One region of the Rhodoferax sp. GT1R46 genome, then DNA from elsewhere that is predicted to be linked to it. Evidence: predicted binding sites of a transcription regulator. Region 1 holds the regulator's gene; each other region holds the start of a gene.
The links. The regulator FNR, encoded in region 1, switches genes on or off when oxygen is low (the NO sensors DNR and NnrR bind a similar motif). The targets are predictions, from matches to a motif close to TTGATNNNNATCAA.
Positions count from the first base shown of each region.

Region 1 (5,167 bases):
GTCATCGCATGGTCAATATGAGGCCGAGATGGCAAAAGGTGAACGTGAAGTGGCGCCGCTGTATGCCAAATTCGCTGCTATGACTCCGGAAGACGTGTCTCGCGATCCACAGGCGCAGGCGATCGGTGAGCGCCTGTTCATGAACAACTGCTCTCAGTGCCACGGTTCTGATGCCCGGGGTGGAAAAGGCTTTCCAAACCTGACGGATGGCGACTGGCTGCATGGCGGTTCGCCCGAAAAAATCAAGGAAACACTCACCCTGGGTCGCATCGGCAACATGCCTCCCATGGCTGCTGCAGTGGGTACGTCGGATGACGTGAAGAACGTCGCCAACTACGTATTGAGTCTGTCGGGCAGTCCACACGATTCAGTGCGCGCACAGCTGGGCAAATCAAAGTTCGTGGTCTGCGCTGCGTGCCATGGCATGGATGGCAAAGGTAACCAGGCATTGGGCGCCCCTAACCTGACCGATAACATCTGGCTGCATGGCTATGGCGAAAACGCGATTGTCACCATGGTGAACAACGGAAAAGTCAATCAAATGCCTGCACAAGCGGACAAGTTGAATGCCAGCCAGATCAGTGTTTTGGCATCCTATGTTTGGGGTCTGTCAAATAACGCCCCTGCAAAATAAACGCGGGCTGTAGAAAGTACATTTTGTGGATCCGTCAGTAACACCGTCTCACAAGGTCATCCCCATTATGGAGTCCCCTGACAAGGGGCCCATTGAACCACCGGAGGGAGCCGATGCGGAGATGGTGTCGCTTTACGAGGCCCACAAGAAGATCTATCCGCGCAGTGTTTCGGGTCTGTTCTCTAACTGGCGATGGGGCATGGTCTTTTTGACCCAGTTGGTCTTCTATGGCGTACCGTGGCTGGAGTGGGGTCATCGACAAGCTGTGCTGTTTGATCTGGGCTCACGGCGCTTCTATGTTTTCAATCTGGTTCTGTATCCACAGGACTTCATATATCTCACTGGCATTTTGGTCATTTCGGCTTTGTCGCTGTTTCTGTTTACGGCGGTCGCCGGGCGTTTGTGGTGCGGTTACGCCTGTCCGCAGACGGTTTACACTGAAATTTTTCTCTGGATAGAGAAGAAGCTGGAAGGCGACCGATCTGCGCGCATGCGCCGCGATGCGGGCCCGTGGAATTTCGACAAAGTTCTGCGCAAATCTGGCAAGCACCTCTTGTGGCTCGCAGTGGCGTTGTGGACGGGCTTCACGTTCGTCGGCTATTTCACCCCGATCAAGGAGTTGGGTCTGGAGTTCGTTCAGCTCAACATGGGTTCGTGGGAAATCTTCTGGACCTTCTTCTACGGTTTTGCCACTTATGGCAATGCGGGCTTCATGCGCGAGCAGGTGTGCAAGCACATGTGCCCGTACGCGCGGTTCCAGAGCGCCATGTTCGACAAAGACACGCTTATCGTCACCTACGACGAAGAACGCGGTGAGCCTCGCGGTGCACGGTCCAGAAAGGCAGATCTGTCTACTTTGAAACTCGGTGCCTGTGTGGACTGCAGTCTGTGCGTTCAGGTTTGTCCGACCGGCATTGATATTCGCAAAGGGCTTCAATACGAATGTATTGGGTGCGGTGCCTGCGCCGACGTTTGCGACACGGTCATGGACAAGATGGGTTACGCACGGGGCTTGGTGAAGTACTCGACCCAAAACGCAGTGAGCCAACACTGGACGGGGTCCCAGACCCTGCGCCATGTGCTGCGCCCACGGGTGCTGGTCTACACGGCGATTCTTGGATCGGTGGTGATCGCAATGGCTTTGAGCCTGGCTACGCGGACCCCATTCAAGGTCGATGTAGTTCGTGATCGGGGTGTGTTGGCACGCGTCGTGGACGGCGGTCGCATTGAGAATGTCTACCGCCTTCAGGTAATGAATGCGACCGAGTCTACGCAGCGCTTCCGAATTGCGGTCGAAGGTCTGCCCGGTTTGGCAGTCGTCTCTGACGATGAAGTCGTCGTAGAGTCCACTCAGGCGCGGTGGGTGGCCGTTCGGATTGATGCGCCGTATGAGGTGGCCCCTCCAGGTTCTCACGTTATTCACTTCGAAATTTCTGCACAAGGCTCACAGGGCCATGTGTCGGAAAAATCTGTTTTCATTGTTCCCCGTTAAGGAGTTTCCCATGACCCCATCCAACCTGAATCCCGCGCGTCCATGGTGGAAGTTCGGTCACGTCTGGCTTGTCATCTCCGGCCCCGCAATCGTGGTCGTCGCGTCATTTGTGACGTTCTATCTGGCATTGGTCGGTAAAGATCCGGTGTTGGACGAAGACTATTACCGAAAGGGAATAGAAATCAACAAGACTCTGGGTGACAACCCGTCCAGTCTGGCACCCGCCACACAGGCGCGCAATCATGCGGCTACCGGTGTTCCTGCCCCCAAAACGCCGTGATTTCATCAGGTGCTCCACATTGAAATGCCCAGTCCTCAGGAGGAGAAGAACATGCTGCAGCAACGACTGATGTGGATTATCTGGCCTGCGTTTCTGGTGGCCGGCGCGCTGGAAATACTGGTTTTTGCGATGATTGACCCGCAGGATCTGCACTGGTTTGGTCAGCCGCTGGACTGGTCTCGCCAAGGGGTATACACCGTCGCATTTTTTGTGTTTTGGGGTCTCACCATGGCTTCAAGCGCCTTGACCACACTGTTGTCCATGTCGCCCTTTGAGGTCAATCGCTGCCCTCTGCCAGAGACGGACCGTCCGGACGGCTGCCCCAAACAGGGTTCTTGCTGATTACAGGTGCAACAGCCAGAGTCAGTTGCAAACCTTGGGGTTCACGATGTCTTTGAGTGCATCGGTATTGAGTATCCGGACGTGGCGCTGCTTCACTTCCACTATGCCTTCTTCCACAAATTTTGAGAAAGTTCGGCTGACGGTTTCCAGCTTCAGTCCAAGATAGCTTCCAATTTCCTCGCGCGTCATCCGCAGTACCAACTCGGATTGCGAAAACCCCCGCGCATGCAGCCGTTGCACCAGATTCAGCAAGAAAGCCGCCAGGCGCTCTTCCGCGCGCATGCTCCCCAGCAGCAGCATCACTCCATTTTCGCGGACGATTTCGCGGCTCATGATCTTGTGGACATGGCGTTGCAGGGCGTTGACCTCTCTCGACAGCTCCTCAATGCGGTCAAAGGGCATGACGCATACCTCGGCATCTTCCAGGGCCACCGCATCGCAGGTGTGATAGTCGTTAACAATGCCATCCAGCCCGATCACTTCGCCAGCCATCTGAAAACCCGTAACTTGGTCCCGGCCATCCTCAGAAGCCACGCAGGTTTTGAAAAATCCGGTGCGAATGGCGTAAAGACTGGTAAACCTTTCGCCATTGCGAAAAAGTATGTCTCCACGTTTGACTTTGCGTCGACTAGCCACGACGTCGTCAATGCGATCAAGCTCAGCCGGACTGAGCCCCAGCGGCATGCACAGTTCGCGCAAATTGCAGCTGGAGCAGGCCACCTTGATGGATTGAGGGCTCATCGCGACCATCTTGGAATCGGCATGCGCGGCAAGGGGCACCCGGGTTTCGGCGACTGAGTTGGGCTTGGATGTTTGATCAGGCATGGATTTCACCTAGTGTAAGTGACAGGCCAGTTTACCCAGTTTCGAAGTTCTTGATGCAAATCAAGTGATGGAAAGTCAAATGGCGGCACAGTAGCCCTTGTCTTGGAGCGTTCATGAAACCAGTTGCTGAAACCATAAATGATGATTTGTTGCGTCGATACGACGTGGCGGGCCCGCGCTACACCTCGTACCCAACCGCAGACCGTTTTGTCGAAGCATTTACGGCGGATGACTACGCGCAGGCCCTGACAATGCGGCGCGGTGGCGCTGCTGCCATGAACTTGCCGCTTTCGCTCTATGTACACATCCCGTTTTGCGAGTCGCTGTGTTATTACTGTGCCTGCAACAAAATCATTACCAAGCACCATGACCGTGCAGCGCCGTACCTGCGCTACCTTAGCCGTGAGGTTGATTTGCACACGGCCCAAATCGGTTTGGGCCAAACAGTCAGTCAGGTCCATCTTGGTGGGGGTAGTCCTACATTTTTGAGTGACGACGAATTGCGTGAGTTGATGACCATGTTGCGTCGCAATTTCACGTTTGCACCTGGGGGCGAATACTCCATTGAGGTGGACCCCCGAACCATCGACGCCTCCAGGCTCGACACCCTGGCCGAGCTTGGGTTCAACCGGCTGAGCTTTGGGGTGCAAGACTTTGATCCGGCGGTGCAAAAAGCAGTGCATCGAGTGCAACCTGCCGAGCAGGTGTTTGCTCTGGTGGCGGCCGCACGCGAGCGCGGGTTTGAGTCGATCAATGTGGATCTGATCTACGGACTTCCCCAACAAAGTCCGGAGTCCTTTGATCGCACACTGGCGCAGGTCAACGAGTTGCGCCCCGACCGGATTGCCCTTTATGCCTACGCCCATTTGCCAGAACGGTTCAAGCCGCAAAGGCGCATTGCTACTGTGTCATTGCCCAGTGGGGCAGCCAAAGTGTCCATGCTGTCCCGTTCGCTGGCTGCGTTCATGGGTGCGGGTTATGTGTACGTCGGCATGGATCACTTTGCCTTGCCGGAAGACGCGTTGGCTGTGGCCAAGCGCCAGGGACGCCTGCACCGCAATTTCCAGGGGTACAGCACCCAGCCAGATTGCGACCTGATTGGCCTGGGCGTGTCATCCATTGGTCGGATCGGCGCGACATATAGCCAGAACGCCAAGTCGATGGAGGAGTATTGCGATCTCCTCGACCAAGGACGATTCCCCGTGGTGCGCGGTCTGGCACTGTCGCGCGATGACTTGGTTCGCCGTGCCGTCATCATGGCGCTGATGTGCCAGGGCGAATTGCAGTTCGAGTCGATCAATCTGGCCTATTTGGTAGATTTTCAAAGCTATTTCGCCAAAGAGCTGGAAGCGCTTGCGGATCTTTCCGATCAAGGCATGGTCACTGTTGATTCCGCCGGTATTCAGGTCACCGCTCAGGGCTGGTTTTTTGTGCGTGCGGTGGCTATGGTGTTTGACCGTTATTTGCAGACAGACCGCACACGGGCGCGTTTTTCCAAGATCATTTAGCATCGGCAGATGCAATCTTCTTTGGCGCTCACTGCTCTGTTGATGGGGCTAGTGGGTGGACCCCACTGCGTAGCCATGTGCGGCGC
Region 1 covers NZ_JBWMBC010000006.1:243,571-248,737, forward strand. The annotation lists gene ccoP (cytochrome-c oxidase, cbb3-type subunit III) at 1-634, shown strand, start outside; gene ccoG (cytochrome c oxidase accessory protein CcoG) at 702-2,126, shown strand; gene AC097W_RS14815 (FixH family protein) at 2,137-2,406, shown strand; gene AC097W_RS14820 (hypothetical protein) at 2,458-2,748, shown strand; gene fnr (fumarate/nitrate reduction transcriptional regulator Fnr) at 2,770-3,489, opposite strand; gene hemN (oxygen-independent coproporphyrinogen III oxidase) at 3,687-5,081, shown strand; gene AC097W_RS14835 (sulfite exporter TauE/SafE family protein) at 5,091-5,167, shown strand, end outside.

Region 2 (5,167 bases), on a different contig from region 1:
TGTCGGTGGCGATTGAAATGATGCTGCGCGGCGTCAAGACTTTTGCATTGCAACTGACGCGCGGCTAGGCTTTCCCGGAGGTGCCGGGCACCACTTCCTGCTCAATGGCGCCAAAAATGCTGTGGCCATCGGGGCCTTTCATCTCGATGCGGATGGTGTCGCCATACTGCATGAATTCGGTGCTGGGCTGGCCATCCTGGATAGTCTCCATGGCCCGCTTCTCGGCGATGCAGCTGTAGCCTTTGGGCCACTCGGTACGGGCTTTGGCACCGACACCTTTTGTCACCCCCTTGTTGCTGACCGTACCGGAACCAATGATGGAGCCCGCCCGCACATTGCGCGTTTTGCACAGGTGGGCGATCAGCTGGCCAAAATGAAACGTCATGTCCGGCCCGGCATCGCACAGGCCCACCTTGCGGCCATTCCAGGTGCTTTGCAGCGGCAGGTGCACGCGTCCTTTGACCCAGGCGTCGCCCAGTTCATCCGGGGTCACCGCCACGGGACTGAAGGCGGTGGCGGGTTTGCTCTGGACGAACCCAAAACCTTTGGCCAATTCAGCAGGAATCAGCTTGCGCAGGCTCACGTCGTTGGCCAGCATGATCAGGCGAATGCCGTCCAGGGCACGGTCGGCCGGGCAGCCCATAGGAATGTCACCGGTCACAACGGCCACTTCGGCCTCAAAGTCAATGCCAAAGTCCACGCTCGCGCACACCACCGGGTCGCAGGGTCCCATCAGGTCATCGCTGCCGCCCTGGTACATCAGCGGGTCGGTATAAAAACTCTCGGGCACCTCGGCCCCCCGGGCCTGGCGCACCAGCTCCACGTGGTTGAGGTAGGCCGAGCCGTCGACCCACTGGTAGGCGCGTGGTAGCGGCGCCATGCATTGCTGGGGATCGAACGGGAAGGCGTGGCGGGCGCGCCCATTGTTCAGGGTGTCGTACAAATCCTGCAACTGGGGCGAAAGGTAGTTCCAGTCGTCCAGCACCTGCTGCAGGCGGTTTGCAATATTCGAGGCGTAATGGGCCTGGCTCAGGTCGCGGGAGACCACGACCAGCTGGCCGTCGCGGGATCCGTCTTTGTACGTTGCGAGTTTCATGGCGGAATTGTCGCTCTGATTTAAACTGGAACTGTTGCACCGGGATTGACTCCCACCGCCAATGCCACTCCAGCCCCCCAACCCAATCCCACCTCGACCGCCCAGGACACACCGCCACCCCTTGCGGATGCTGACCCTGCTGACGGCAGCCGTGTTGCTGGCGCACTGGGCACTGCTGCACGGAGCGCCGCTGGCAGTCGCTACGGTCGAGAGCCCGAGTTCGGAAGCCACACGACCCTTCATCACCCGCACGATCACCGTGCCAGCGCCTGTAGTCGAGGAGATCAAACCCAGGAAGGAGCCCGCCCCAGCCACACGGCCACGGGTGGTGGCTACCAAGGCATTGCCGCTGCGCCCTCAGGCGCCGCCACTGGAGGCAACCTCTGAATCAAATGGGCCTCTAGCCCCCGTTGATGTTGCGCAAGCAGCTATTGAAACCATAGCAACCAACCCGGAGCCCGACCCGACACCCAAGCCACCTGCGGCCCAAGCGGCGCGCAACTACGCCTTTCCGGCGTCAGCCCGCCTGAAGTACGACATCAAAGGGGAGGTCAAGGGCTTCCCCTACTTTGCCTACGGTGAGTTGCTGTGGCGGCAGGACGGCAAAACCTACGACGCCCGGATGGAGATCAGCCACTTCCTGCTGGGGTCGCGGGTGCAAACCAGTACGGGCCAACTCACACCCCATGGCCTGGAGCCGATCCGTTTCGGCGACAAGGTTCGCAGCGAAGTGGCTGCCCACTTTGATCACATCCAAAACAAGGTGAGTTTCAGCGCCAACACACCGGACGCCCCCTTGTTGCCTGGCGCGCAGGATCACTTGAGCGTTTTCATGCAGCTGGCGTCGATGCTGGGCGGTGCGCCGGGAAGCTTCCCGAAAGATACGACACTGCCTTTTCAGGCCATTGGGCCCCGGTCGTCCGAATCCTGGGTTTTTCTTGTCGGCGAGCTGGAAAACCTGTCCCTGCCCGGCGGGGAAATCAAGGCACTCAAGCTGTCACGCCCTGCCACTGGCGAGTTTGACCCCAGGGTAGAAGTCTGGCTGGCCCCGGATGTGGGCTACCTGCCGGTGCGCATCCGGCTGACCCAGGGCAATGGCGATTTTGTCGAGCAACAGTGGAGTGCCACCCAGAAGCCCTAGCGCATCCCTTGAATTACCGCCAACCGCAACCAAGTGATCTACAAGCCCTATCATTCAGCACCATGCACACGCTCTACGATTCAGAAACCTATTCCGTGACCCACATGCTCGCCAACGCCGAGTTGGACGGTAAAACGGCGGTGGGCGCGCACAAGACCGTGCAGTACCCCGGCGGCGTACCGTTGATGGCGCGCCATGGTTTCGAAATCGTCGACAAGCGCTCGGGCAAAGAGGTGTACCTGGATGGCTCCTGGGCCGAATTGTTTCAGCAGCACATCATGGCCTGGCAGGTCAACACGCCCACCCAGGAAGAGGTTGAAGACACGCTGGAGCAGTACGCCGAACTGGCGCAGAACCCGGTGTTGGTCCACTAAGACTGCGCCGTCTTGCGGGCACTGGGTGCCGCTGTCTTGACTTTCGTCAAAGACAGATGCGCATCCCACGCGCATGATGACTCCAGAAACACCAAGGAGTCGTCACCATGAACAAACAACAAGCCGCACCCTACCAACATCAACTGCTGGATTTGCGCGCAGCGTTGCTCTCACAGATTGCCGAGCAGCGCGGCGGAGTGGTCAGCCGTGCAGACGTGGCCGCAGAGCATTTTGGCCGGCCGGAAGACTCCAGCGCCCAGCTGGCCACGGAGCGTGAACTGGAATTTGCGATGGGCGAGCGCGAAACAGCCGAGTTGGGTGCCATTGACGCTGCGTTGGCCCGCATTGAAGCAGGCACTTATGGAGATTGCACCGATTGCGGCGTGCATATCTCGGCCGCGCGCCTGCATGCCACGCCCGAGGCCCCCCGCTGCATTCCCTGCCAGGAAAAGGTTGAGCAGCACAGTGCCGCCTGACCCGTCCTTACAATTTTCAACCTTTTAAAAAGACCTGCAATGAGTACTTTTCACGCCGTCGTCTGGATGGACCATTCCGAAGCCCATGTGGTGATGTTTGACCGCGAGCACATGGAGACCCAGCGCATCAAGTCCCGCAGCCACCACAAGCACCAGGGCAAGGCCGAAGACAGCGCCCCTTTCTTTGCGGAAGTGGCCAAGGCGCTGGTCGGCACCCACGAAGTTCTGCTCACCGGCCCCGGCTTGGCGCGCAACCAGTTTCGGGACTGGTGCACCAGCCACCAGACCGCGGTTGCGGCCTGCATTGTGGACTCGGTCACCGCCGACCACCCGACGGATGGCCAGCTGGTCGCGCTGGCGCGCCAGTATTTCAAGAAATTTGACAATATGGCGGCCGACCCGTCCATGACCTGAGTTCAGCAGACTAAACCCTGAAGGGGCGACGATTGGGGGTGCCTATGCTGCGACAATTGGAGCACCATGAGCAAGACCTACGTTCTCACCCTTTCGTGCCCTGACCGCCTCGGGCTGGTTCACGCCGTATCCGGCTTCCTGCTGGAGCGAAACGGCAATATTGAAGAAGCTGCGCAATACAACGACCCGGATACGGGTCTGTTTTTTATGCGCGTGCAGTTCACCTGCGTGCGGCTGACCCATGAGGACCTGCGCGCCCAACTCGGTTTTTTTGCCAAGCCGTTCTCCATGCAATGGAGCTTGCATGCCACCGCGCTGCCCATGCGCACCGTGTTGATGGTGAGCAAGGAAGGCCATTGCCTCAACGACCTGTTGTTTCGCTGGAAGAGCGGGCTGCTGCCGGTCGACATCCGTGCCATCATCTCCAACCACCGCGAGTTCTACCAGCTGGCCGCCAGCTACAACGTGCCGTTCCACCATATTCCGGTCAGCAAGGATGCCAAGGAACAAGCCGAAGCCCGGCAATTTGAGATCATCGAATCCGAAGGCGCAGAACTGGTGGTGCTTGCCCGCTACATGCAAATTTTGAGCGACAACTTCTGCCGCAAACTGGCCGGCAAGGCCATCAACATCCACCACTCATTCCTGCCCAGCTTCAAGGGTGCCAAGCCCTACTACCAGGCGCACGACCGGGGCGTGAAACTGATTGGGGCTACCGCCCACTACGTGACGGCTGACCTGGACGAAGGCCCGATCATTGAGCAGGATGTGGCCCGGGTGGACCACAGCAAAACGGTTGAGGATCTGACGACCCAGGGCCGCGACACCGAAAGCCAGGTACTGGCCCGGGCTGTCAAGTGGCACAGCGAGCACCGCGTGCTGCTCAACGGCCACAAGACCGTTATTTTCAAGTAGGCAGTTCGTTGCGGTTGGCCATCTGCTCACCCAGACGGATGGATCGGGCTTCCGCCCACGCGGGGTTGAATGCCATTGACCCTTTGGGGAACAACATGACTACGGTAGAGCCGAGCAAGAAGCGGCCCATCTCTTCACCCTGACGCAAGTTCACGGCGTCGCCGCTGTAGGTCTTCTCCCAGATTTTCCCCGGACGCGGCGGGTTCACGACGCCGTGCCATACCGTCGCCATGCTGCCCACGATGGTGGCACCCACCAGGGTCAGCACAAAGGGGCCGTGGGCTGACTCGAACACACAGACCACCCGCTCGTTGCGGGCAAACAAGCCCGGTACGCCACGCGCTGTGGTCGGATTCACCGAGAACAGGTCGCCGGGCACGTAAATCATGCGCGTCAAACGACCGTCGCACGGCATGTGAATCCGGTGGTAGTCCTTGGGACTCAGGTACAGGGTGGCAAAGTGGCCATCCTGAAACTGCGCCGCCAGCGCGGCATCGCCACCCACCAGCGCCGTGGTGGAGTAATGGTGGCCTTTGGCCTGAAAAATCTGGTCACGCTCAATCCGGCCGAACTGGCTGATGGCCCCATCCACCGGGCAAATGAAGTCGGCTGGCGCCAGTGGCCGCGCCCCATTTTTTAACGCGCGGGTGAAGAAGTCGTTGAAGGTGGCGTAGCTGGCAATGTCAGGATTGGCCGCTTCGGCCATGTTGACCTGGTAGCGCTGCACAAACCACTGAATCAGCGCTGTGGT
Region 2 covers NZ_JBWMBC010000002.1:135,871-141,037, forward strand. The annotation lists gene AC097W_RS06020 (MarC family protein) at 1-68, shown strand, start outside; gene AC097W_RS06025 (fumarylacetoacetate hydrolase family protein) at 65-1,096, opposite strand; gene AC097W_RS06030 (DUF3108 domain-containing protein) at 1,224-2,237, shown strand; gene AC097W_RS06035 (BTH_I0359 family protein) at 2,300-2,611, shown strand; gene AC097W_RS06040 (TraR/DksA family transcriptional regulator) at 2,719-3,087, shown strand; gene AC097W_RS06045 (hypothetical protein) at 3,127-3,501, shown strand; gene purU (formyltetrahydrofolate deformylase) at 3,568-4,416, shown strand; gene asd (archaetidylserine decarboxylase) at 4,409-5,167, opposite strand, start outside.
Region 2: AC097W_RS06040 (TraR/DksA family transcriptional regulator) is a predicted target of FNR. The motif match lies at 2,648-2,661, and genes of this name have one in related genera.

Region 3 (5,167 bases), on a different contig from region 1:
GATTTTTCCTGCGAGGCACCGCACTCCACAAAGCGTGCGGTCTCCAGCGCGCCTTCCAGCGTCGCCACCTCGGTTGGCCAGGCGGACACGACGCGGTACATCATCAAATTCTTGAACACTTGCTTGCCTTTTGCTAATGGTTTTCTTGGGGTTGAGGACTGTATTGTCAACGCAGGGCGAAGCGTCTTTTTTCACGCAACTTTACAAAGCCTCATACAGGCGCAATAGGTCCGATACACAAGGCGCCCACACTTGCATCCAAGCCTGAACGCGATTCCCGCCTCAGACCCCACCCTAAAAGGAAGTTACATGAAACCCGTATTCAAATCCCTCATCGTTGCAGGCTTGCTGGCTACGGCCGGACTGGCTGCTTTCTCCCAGCCCATGATGGGCGGCGCTGGCCCCATGGGCTATGAAGGCGGCATGGGCATGCACGGACGGCAAGACCCCGCCAAAATGGAAGCCTGGATGGCCAAGCGCAGCACCGAACTCAAAGCCAAACTCAAAATCACCGCCGCACAGGAAGGTGCCTGGACCGCATTCACCGCGGCCATGAAGCCACCCGTTGGCATGCTGGAAAACCGTGCGGATCGCGCCGAGCTCGACAAGCTCACCACACCCGAGCGGATTGACAAAATGCACGCCCTGCGCACCCAGCGCATGGCCGACATGAGTACCGCCATGGACAAGCGCGAAGAAGCCACTAAAACCTTCTATGCCACGCTGAGCGCCGAGCAGAAAAAGACGTTTGATGCCGAGCACGCCCGCATGGGCGGCTACCGTGGTGAGCACCACCGCGGTTGGGGTCGTGGCGACAGCAGCAGCACCGAAAAGCCCGCTGCCAAGTAAGTAAGGTCAGGCCAGCAGCGTCTTGAGTTCGCCGCTGGCTATCAGTTTCTTCACATCGTCAGCACCCCCGACCAGGGTGCCTTTGACAAACACCATGGGAAATGTGGGCCAGCCGGTCCACATTTTCAGTGCGTTGCGCTCGCGCCAGGTGTTCAGGTAGCTGCCGTAGTCCAGGTCATGGTGCGCAACACCGGCGGCGTCCAGCAGCTTGCGGGCTTTTTTGGGAAACGGATTAAGCCCCATTCCGACCACCACGACCGCATGCTTGGCCACGGCCGCCTGCACTTCTTTCACAATCGCCTGCTGGTGATTGGCCACCCGCTCGCGGATGGCGGGGTGGATACTGAATTCGCTGAGAACGGGACGCGGCATAAGGTGCCTCCTGATAAATCAAAGTGTCCATTATGGGCAGACACCGTAAAAACCCGCCCTCTTGATTGAGATCAAGGCGATATAGTGGTTCACGACCTACACTGCGCTGCGGAAACGCCCACTATCCATGTCAAACAACTCCGCGACTCTCCCTACAGTGCGCACCGTCACTCTCATGCACCCGCTGATCTGGCTGGTAATGGGCGCACGCGATACGGTCCGCGCAGGGTGGATCAGCCTTGCACATGGCCTGGTTCTGGCGATCGGCGGTGCAGTCATCGTTGCCATGGCACACGACCGGTTCTGGTTGCTCTCCGGGGCCCTGTCCGGCTTTCTGGTGATTGCGCCAGTGCTGGCCACCAGCCTGTACGCCCTGAGCCGCGCCCTGGAGCGCAATGAGGAGGCCAATTCCAGCGTGGTCGTCAAAACCTGGCTCAACTGGCAGAACAGCCACTTCAACAAGTGGGGCAACGACTACTGGTGCATGGTGCAATTTGGTGCCCTGCTGGCGTTGGCCGCCACTGGTTGGGTGTTGACCTCGGCCGCCCTCATCACCCTGCTGGCACCTGCGCCCATTCACACGCCGCTGGACTTTGTGCACCACGTCGTGCTGGCCCGAAACGGATACCTGTTTGAACTGTGGCTGGCCCTGGGCGGCGTCATGGCTGCACCCCTTTTTGCCTCCAGCGCCGTGGCCATGCCCTTGCTGCTGGACCGGCGTGTCACGCTGATGCAAGCCGTGCTGACCAGCTGGAAAACCGTATTGACCAACCCGATCCCTATGGGCCTGTGGGCTGCGATCATCATGATTTTTACCTTGCTGGGATTGGGCTCACTGCTGCTGGGGCTGATTCCCGTCATCCCGATGCTGGGCCATGCCAGTTGGCATGCTTACCGTGATCTGGTGGATGCGTCTTCCCTGCCCGCGCGCGAAACCCTGGACGGAAAACGCTGATGTTTGGATACTCGGAAGAACAGATTGCGGGCTTTGGCCTCACCTTCGGGGTGGGCGGCTTCATGCTCTACATGCTGTTCATTATTGGCCACCTGGCTTGGGAATCCAAGGCCGGGAAATTCGGCACATTTGTGATTTTTCTCGGGCTGGCATTCGGAATGGTGGGCTTTGTAGCGAAGTTTGCCATCCAGTGGTATCTCGACCGGTAGACTTCATCCAAACGGCCGGATGCCAATGAGCAGGCCGTGCAGTAAAAACGCAAAAGCGCCCCAGGCACCCAAGCCCACCAATACCGTCGTTACCGTTCCGGTCGATGTACCCGCCGGGTAGACCGTACCGTTGATGCGGTCACGTCGGCGCGCCGCGATGAAGTCCAGCACACCCCAGGCCAGAAACGAGCCAAAAAGCAGCACATGGGCCACGCTTCCGGTGGCCAGCAAATGCGCCAGTGCCCACGCCTTGACGCCCAGCACCATGGGGTGGTGCAGACGCGCCTTGATGGCGTTACGCGGCACATAGGCGGCTGCCAGCAACACAAATGCAACCAGCGTCAGTAACGAGGCAGCGTGGCGCATGCCCACCGGCGGTATCCACAGCATGACCGGCTTTTCACGCGCCAATCCGAAGCCCCAGACGATGAGCGCAAAGCCCAGCAAGGACAGCAGGGAATACACACTTTTGTAGGCCATCTCGCCCGAGCGCTCCAGCATGTGTGTGCGCCAGCCATCGGCCACGATTCGCACCGAATGCACGCCAAGAAAGAGGATGAGTCCGAAAATCAAATATTGCATGGTGGTATTCCCTTCAGGCGCCCAGCACCCGGTTTTTGCCCGCGCGCTTGGCCAGATACATCGCCTGATCGGCCCGCTTGATGGCATCGGCCCCCGACTCATTGGCCACGAGTTGTGCCACACCTGCGCTGAACGTGATCAGCACTTTTTCTGCTCCGGACAGGAAGAATTTTTTGGTCAGCTCACGCTGCAGACGGGTCATCGCCTCAATGCCCTTGTCCAGTGGCGTGTCAGGCAACAGGATCACGAATTCTTCCCCGCCATAGCGGGCCAGAGTGTCCTGCGGCCGCATGCACCCGCGCGCCACCGTCGCCAGGTGGGTCAAAGCCGCATCCCCCGTCGCATGCCCCAGTGTGTCATTGAGCTTCTTGAAGTTATCGATGTCCAGCAAAGCCATGCACAGCGGGGACTCTTTGCGACGCACGCTGGACAGCTCGCGGTCCAGCGCTTCATCCAGACCTTTGCGGTTGAGCGCGCCGGTCAGTGTGTCGTGACGCGCCTGGGTACTGACCCGGTCCAGCTCCTGGTGCAGTTTAGTGAGCTCGGCATCGGTATGGCTGGCGCGCTCCCGCATGGCCTGCAGCTCGTCGCTGGTCGACTGACTTTGATGGGCCATATGGCGCGTAGCCCCCACGACTTCCTTGAGCACCGGCGCAATTTCTGCCATGGTCTTGGCCTGCTCGATCTGGCGGGCATTTTCTTCGAGCTTTTCGTGAAAACTGCCGGTGGACCGGGCCATGTCAGACAGCCGGTCAATAAACGTGGCCAGCATCTGGCGCATCTCTTCCTGGGCCAGAAGCGCGCGCTCCTTGGCTTCTTTTTGCTTGAAAATAACGTCCTTCAAACGGCTGGCCACATCGTCCAGGCGTCGCAGCGACAAAGGCGGTGTGGAGGCGGTCATCAAGGCATCCATCTGCCCTTTCATCCATTGCTCTTCCAGACTCAACTCGCCAATATTCTCAAACACCATGTGCAGCAGGTTGAGCAGTGTTTTCTTGATCTCGGCCTGGTCTTCTGCGGCAAAAGACAGGCGGTGGCTGTAATTGGCCAGCATCAGCTTGACAGAAGCCACATCGGCACCGGGCTCGCGCAAGGCCTTGAGCAAACTGTCCGTCTGCTCGGCGAAGCGGGGGTCATCCGTTCCCAGCGCGGGCTGTGCATGTTCAATCAGCCGGCCAATCTGGGCCAAAAATTCAGTCGTTAATGCGGGGGCGCTGGCGCCGTTAACCGGCGTGCCGGCCAAGGCAGCGACCGGTGAACCGCCAGGGCCGCTATCGGTGAGCGGAACAAATCCGCCATAGGCTACCAATGCCGTCTTAACGCCCTCCCAATTCAGGCGGTCAATCGCGTATTCCATCAGACTGCGCTGCTTTTGCTGGCCTGGCGTTTTTGCAGGCAACGCTTTGGCGATGTCGCGCAAGGCATCCGCCGGGAACAGCGGCGCCTGAGGAATGCCCGCTATTTCGTTGTAGAGCGTCTGGTAGTTGATGGGGGTCGGGGGCAGCTTTCGAACGGTCAGCTGCTTCAGCGTTTCACGCGCGATTTCAAACGGTTTCTTTTCACTCATCACCACAGTACCTGCTATACATTTAATAGCTGCTTACGCAGTATTTACGGGGGCTAAAGCCTTATTTAACCACTAAATTGTGAAACAGAGCTACCCGGCATTCATGGCAACGCCAGGAACACCTTGAACGCATCCACGGTTCGTTGGGCGTCTTCCTCATGGGGAACATGGCCCAGGTCCGCAAACACCACCAGTCTGGAGCCGGCAATATCGGCCTCAAACCGCTGGGCGTTCTGGGGTGGAATCAAGCGGTCTTTGGCACCCCAGAGTATGAGCGTGGGTACCTTCAGGGTCTTGATTGTGGCCTCGTCACTGCTCAGTACCTGCTCAAACCGCTTGCCCAACGCCTGACGGTTCCCGGCACGCAAGGCCATGTCGTAGTAACGATCCACCAACTCGGGCGTTACCCTGGACGGATCGCCATACACATTGCGCAGACTGCTCTGAACCACGCCGCGCGGCAATACCTGCCTCATCACCTCGCGCAACCCCGGTGTTCGCGCAAGCCAAAAACCAAGGGGCACCGACTTCGACTTGAACGAATAACCCGCTGCGTCAATGAGCACCAGCTTGCTGACCCGCTGGGGCATGGCTGCAGCCGTCTCCCATGCGATCTGGCCACCCAGTGAATTA
Region 3 covers NZ_JBWMBC010000002.1:507,441-512,607, forward strand. The annotation lists gene AC097W_RS07805 (recombination-associated protein RdgC) at 1-119, opposite strand, end outside; gene AC097W_RS07810 (Spy/CpxP family protein refolding chaperone) at 310-849, shown strand; gene AC097W_RS07815 (glutaredoxin domain-containing protein) at 856-1,221, opposite strand; gene AC097W_RS07820 (DUF2189 domain-containing protein) at 1,349-2,176, shown strand; gene AC097W_RS07825 (DUF2788 domain-containing protein) at 2,176-2,385, shown strand; gene AC097W_RS07830 (NnrU family protein) at 2,389-2,967, opposite strand; gene AC097W_RS07835 (sensor domain-containing diguanylate cyclase) at 2,981-4,534, opposite strand; gene AC097W_RS07840 (alpha/beta fold hydrolase) at 4,636-5,167, opposite strand, start outside.
Region 3: AC097W_RS07820 (DUF2189 domain-containing protein) is a predicted target of FNR. The motif match lies at 1,283-1,296, and genes of this name have one in related genera.